One region of the Agarivorans sp. JK6 genome, then DNA from elsewhere that is predicted to be linked to it. Evidence: predicted binding sites of a transcription regulator. Region 1 holds the regulator's gene; the other holds the start of a gene.
What was found. The regulator LexA, encoded in region 1, represses DNA repair genes until DNA is damaged. The targets are predictions, from matches to a motif close to TACTGTATNNNNATACAGTA.
Positions count from the first base shown of each region.

Region 2: dinB (DNA polymerase IV) is a predicted target of LexA. The motif match lies at 1,341-1,360, and genes of this name have one in related genera.

Region 1 covers NZ_CP113525.1:414,642-417,795, forward strand. The annotation lists gene OV592_RS01910 (homocysteine S-methyltransferase family protein) at 1-97, opposite strand, end outside; gene OV592_RS01915 (cytosolic protein) at 697-1,035, opposite strand; gene lexA (transcriptional repressor LexA) at 1,388-2,035, shown strand; gene coxB (cytochrome c oxidase subunit II) at 2,327-3,154, shown strand, end outside.
Region 2 covers NZ_CP113525.1:1,487,017-1,490,170, reverse strand. The annotation lists gene OV592_RS07040 (SPFH domain-containing protein) at 1-39, shown strand, start outside; gene dinB (DNA polymerase IV) at 232-1,326, opposite strand; gene OV592_RS07030 (peptidoglycan-binding protein) at 1,446-2,045, opposite strand; gene OV592_RS07025 (choice-of-anchor L domain-containing protein) at 2,100-3,154, opposite strand, start outside.

The DNA of each region.
Region 1 (3,154 bases):
GTGCTTGAGCACTCCATAAAGGTTGTGAAAAAGGCGCTCCCATTCTTTTAAGTTCTCGGCCCATTCCACCATCTAACACCGCTACATGTTTACTCATTATTTCTATACCACCACTACGCATTACCCTAATTATCATAAATGAGTCTAATTCAGATAAAGCAACTAAATAATGAAAGTTTTTCATGTTGATGAAGCAGGTTTTACCTCTAAGAGCTGTTCGATTAAAAGCTCTGAATTATAAGGCGTCGTGTTTTAGTCTAAGCATCGCTTAAGGATAGAATCGTTTAGAAAAATGAAGGCAGCCATTTCGTGGAATCTCTTGTTGCTTTCAATTTTAGCAAGCTTAGCGCGGCCGAGAATTTCGTTTAGTAGCAAAATTCTTAGTTAAAAATTTGCTTATAGTTTTGGTGCCAGCGTTTGAGCTTTTTATCTATATTTTTTCAATTTCTTATTGGTTTTTTGGTTTGGGGTGGAAATAACAATTTTTGCTATGTTTGAGCGTCAAAAATCGCTTTTTTAAAACTCTTTCTAAGTCAGTTTGTCTAGGGGGATTGCTCGCCAGTTAACCGCAGCATTGCTTTTTTCTCTAAATATAGAGCCCAACTCCATTCAATTCGTACACTGTTAATAAACGAAACGCATGCGAATGAATGCTTAGCGATTCCAGTTCGCTGGTTTCAACTTACAAAGTAATTGTCAGTCCAATCGAGTAATAAAGGTTTGCTCGTCATCCACAAAAGCGACAAAGCCGCCGTGATAGATAAACACCCGCCCGCGTCCCTCCACTAAGCAGGCAAGCTGTGGGTTTAAATCTTCTTCGTTAAATTGGCTTTGAAAAGTGCCCGTATCGGTGATTACGCCGCTGAATGTAGGCAAATATCCATGGGTGCGCTTGGCTTGATCAATCAGGCTCAGCTCGCTGGCAGTAGAGAAGCATGAGGGGATCGCCCCCGCTTCTTCGATAAACATTGTTTTTAGTTCTTCAAAAGCTGTAATCACCAGCCAGTCGATGCCGTTAACATGATGAATAAACATAGTGTTTCTCGGTAATTCTGATGCGGCGATTTTATCACTATCAGGGGAAGAGCGTAGTAGAGATTTAGTTGCTAAAGGCGGTAACTCTGTGCCATTTCCGGACATTCACGAGGTCAACTTGAAACACGCTTTTGCCCAAAGGGGAGTTAGCTAGATACTTAGCATCTTACTTCTGACTCAGTTTCCATCACATTGCAATCTACAACTCAAAATTTGGAGCGTAGTTTTAAAGTAGCGGAAAGATTTCCAAAGAAACTGAAACCTACAATAAGTCACTGATTTAGATAAATCCTTGCTTCATTGCTCATGCTGTATATACTAACAGTGTGCTGTATAAACTTACAGGTAGACTATGAAGCCCTTAACACCCCGTCAAACAGAAGTATTTGAATTAATTCGTCGTCATATTTCCGAAACGGGTATGCCGCCAACCCGTGCAGAGATCGCTAAAGAATTAGGCTTTCGTTCCGCTAATGCGGCAGAAGAGCACCTACGAGCACTTGCTAAGAAAGGGGCTATTGAGATGATCCCTGGAGCTTCGCGCGGTATTCGCATTAGTGAAGAGTATTTGCCAGCCAGCGCTAATGAGCCAGTGGCCGAAGACTTAGAACCCGGTTTACCCTTAATCGGCCAAGTGGCTGCAGGCGAGCCTATTTTGGCGCAGGAGCATGTAGAGTCGCACTATGCGGTAGATGCTAACTTGTTTAATCCTCATGCTGATTATTTACTGCGGGTGCAGGGAATGAGTATGAAAGACATCGGCATTATGGATGGTGACTTGTTAGCGGTGCACAAAACCAATAATGTTCATAATGGGCAAGTGGTGGTGGCACGTTTAGAAGACGATGTTACGGTTAAGCGTTTTGAGCGCGACGGTAAAATGGTTTACTTGCACCCAGAGAATGAAGAGCTCTCAACTATTGAAGTTGATTTAGAGTATCAAAGCATCGAAATCGAAGGCTTGGCGGTAGGTATTATTCGCACTGCCGATTGGATGTAAGCCTTACATAGCAATAAGTTCCGCTCTTTTTAAGCCCAAATCAGCCCGATTTGGGCTTTTGTCGTTAGCATCACATCTTTTGTGTTTATCCATAAAAATCTCAACAATATATTTACATTTCTTTAACTTAGGGGTTAATTTATAAGCAGTAGCTTGTATTTAGCTGTTGCTGTCTACTACTTTTGGGGTGGGGGATTTCCCTTTTTCTGCAGCTACTTTCCTAGTTTGGAGAGTTGTTGTCGTTGGCTACTAGCAAAGGAGAGCGCTGTGGGCCGATGGATTCAGCTAATAATGCTGACATTCTTTTCGTCGCAAGTATTTGCGCAAGAAATGTCATTCAACTTACGTCCGGGTGTTACCGCCATTAGTGAGCAGGTTTATGGCCTGCACATGACAATTTTTTATATTTGTTGTGCTATTGGGGTGCTGGTGTTTGGCGCCATGTTCTGGGCTATTTTTCATCATCGCAAGTCTAAAGGAGCCAAGCCGGCTCAATTTCATGAAAGTACCAAAGTAGAAATTATTTGGACCATCGTTCCTTTCATTATTTTGATTGGGATGGCGATTCCTGCCACTAAAACCCTGTTGGCCATGGAAGATCCTTCCGATGCCGATATCACCATTCAAGTAACAGGTTCCCAGTGGAAGTGGCATTACAAATACTTTGACCGTGAACTGGAATTTTACAGTGTGCTGGCATCTGATATGGATGAAGTTAACGGCAAGCTGGAAAAACGCAAAAACTACTTGCTTGAGGTAGACCGACCGCTGGTATTGCCCATCGATAAAAAAGTACGCTTTTTGATGACTTCGGAAGATGTTATCCACTCCTGGTGGGTACCGGATTTTGCAGTTAAGAAAGACGCCAACCCAGGTTTTATTAATGAGGCTTGGACCATCATTGATAAACCCGGCATATACCGCGGCCAGTGTGCTGAGTTATGTGGTAAAGACCACGGCTTTATGCCGATTGTGGTTATCGCTAAAACGCAGGCCGATTACGATGTTTGGTTAGCCGAAGAAGAAGCTGCTTATCAAGCCAAACAAGCCCAAGAGTTAGAACTGGTTGCTATGACTATGGAGCAAGACGAACTGATGTCGCTGGGCAAAAAAGTCTAC
Region 2 (3,154 bases), 1.1 Mb from region 1:
GCTAAACGACTTAGTTATGACCGAGACCTTACTAAATAACCTAAGCTCGGGATAATAAACTGGTTTCTAGCGGCTATTTTTACTTATTTCGGTGTTGAAGATGCTTCCAATAGGCTAGCTATTGACGCTCAGCTTCGCCTTGAACTAAGCAAAACTATCTCGACAGAAACATGACACTAGATTAAGTACTTGGTTGAAAAACTATCGTTACTTCCTTATCCCGAGTTCAGGTTAAGTAGTTAACGATTCAAACGGCAAAACCAGTTGTGGTGACTGGTTTTGCTGCTCATAAGCCAAACCAATATGCAAACCAATTAGCCGCACCGCCTTTCCCTTCCCTCTAGCAAGAGCCTCTTCAAACAACTCCAATAATGCCGACTCATCAATATGCTGACACTGTTGCTCTTTAGTAGTTTGTTGAAAATCTGCAAATTTTACTTTCACCCCAAGCTTATTCATCTTGGCTTGCTTTAAGTGCTTTTCACTCCGACGCCTAAGCTCAGGCAGCAAGGCTAACAAGCGCTCTACCAAAATAGCTTGGTTACCTTCGTCTTTAGCAAAGGTGCGCTCTACTGCCACCGATTTTCGCTTACGGTCGTTGCTTACAGCGCGCTCGTCTACCCCCTGACAACGCAGCCACAACATCTCGCCAAACTTACCAAATAGCTGCTTTAACTTGTCTTTATCTGCACGGCGTACATCACCGCCAGTATACAAACCTTGATGATGCAGCTTCTCAATACTCACCTTGCCAACACCTGAGATTTTTTCGAGCGCTAGGGTCTCGATAAACTCACTGACTTGCTGCGGTTTAATAACATATACACCATTGGGTTTATTTAAATCTGAAGCGATTTTGGCTAAAAACTTCACAGGCGCCACACCAGCAGAAGCTGTTAGACCTGTTTTAGCAAAAATATCTTGGCGGATTTGTTCAGCGATGAGTGTGGCCGAGCCTCTGCAGGCCTCACTATTACTTACATCTAGGTAAGCTTCATCCAAAGACAGCGGCTCTATAGCATCGGCGTATTCATGAAAAATGCCTTGTACTTGTTTACTCACTTCTTGGTAAACCTGCATGCGTGGAGGCACCAATACTAAATGCGGACAAAGCTGCAAGGCTTTATGGGTTGGCATAGCTGAGCGAACACCATATTCACGCGCAAGGTAGTTACAAGTAGTCAACACCCCGCGACCGCTGCGCATGCCACCTACAGCCAAAGGAACATTGGCTAGCTCTGGTTGGTCTCGCATTTCAACAGCCGCATAAAAACAGTCCATATCAACATGGATTATTTTACGTTGTATTGGCTGTAAATCTGCCACAGCTATCGCCTCAAAACTGTATATAAACACAGTATGCGATATTTTACTAAAAATTCAAAGTAACAGAGCCACTTTGCTTTAAAGCAAAGTGGCTCTGTTTGGTAAACAATTGAGTTGTGTTATTGCGGCTTTTTAAGGAATAAATTAGACAAGGTAAACTGATCGGGAATACCCGTTTGCGGAATGCCGATGTCTTTTTGATACTTAACAAATACTTCCACATCCAATGGGGTAAATACTGAGCCATCAACCGCAGTATTGTAATACCCTAAAAACTTTAAACGCTGCTTAGCTCGCTGCAAAATCTCTACATAATAATAAGAGTTTGCATCGGCCACAGAGACCTGCACTAACGGGCTCTCTTTTTCTAAGCGAATTGGAAACACCGTTTTAATTAAGCTATTTACTGCATCTAAGTACTTAATATCGGGGTTAGCTTTACAATGACGCTGCAGTAATGCCAACAACAACTCGGTAGTTTGCCAAGGCACAACATCATAGTTTGAGGGCTGAAATTGATTGTAAGAAGTCACGTAACCTTCTAACCAACCACCATAAAGTAAGTAATCAGAATTTTTCTGTTGAGCGCTTTGAGTAAAATCACTACAGCTTTTTCTTGCGGCGCCTTTTGCCGCAAATTTACCAGAATCGTCAGCAGCCAATGCACTGCCACTAATAAACACCGCAATCGACCAAACAACTATCAGTATATGTTTCATGACACCCCAAAAAGATTAAAGCCTAAGTTTTCACTTAGGCTTTTAAAAACAATACTATTTATAATAAGCACTGAGCTTTTTTCGTCCAGCCCAAAATGCCATAACTAGACCAAACATAAATAAAGTTGGCGACTCTGGCACGCTGTTGTTATCTGGCACAAATACCGTAACGGGTAACTGCGACACTTGGAAGCTGCCCGTTTCGACAAAAGACAAACCGGTAACAAATGCCAGCGGACTGGTAGGATCCAAGCCAAGATCTAAGTTAATGCCGCTTAAGGTGAAGGTACTTACAGGGTCAAAGTTGATACCAAACTCAAACGTTTCTCCTGCTGCTAATGCAATTTGCTGCAATACTCCTTCAAACAAAAACTCAATCACGTAACCGTCCGGGTCATTCACCGAAGCTAATGAAGGCGCGGTAACTGAAGCAAACATACCATCAGTAGAGTAGACATAACCAGCCGCTACATCAGGGTCGATCCAAATCGTTTCACCACTTTGTACCTCGGGTAGGTCAAATACAAAGGCACCATTTTCATCAGTAGGGTTACTCGGATCCGGCAAAATCGGCACAAATTCAGATTCGCCTAATTCACCAAAGCTACTTAAGAAGATAGTCGTGTCTAACACGCTATCGCCGGCATCAGCCAAAATGAAAGTAAAGGTGTTTACCCCTGGTTGAACTGGCGCATCAAAACGCAACTGCGGATTGCCGTTTGGTGCGAGTACGCCATCAAGTTCAGTACCTCGAATGTCACTCATATCTGGATGGTCAATATTGATAGGTAACAAAGGGTCACCTGCGCTAGAACCGGTAGGTAAGGCTCCTGCGATATTCTCACCATTTAGAAATAAGCCAAAGCCATCGGTGACAGTACCACCAACATACTCCGGCCACTCTTCAGAGCCAAATACCCCGAAAAAAGTCAATGTGGTAGGATCGACTGAATTTACAGTGAAGCTAATATCTAACTGCACCGGATCAAAATGGCCTTGAATACCCGTTAAAGGGGTTAACATTGCGTTTTGCTCAGCAGTTGCTGCAGTGTCAAAACTTCCGGTAAACCCACTGTCAGTATTTGGCCCATCCTCATACGATTTAACTA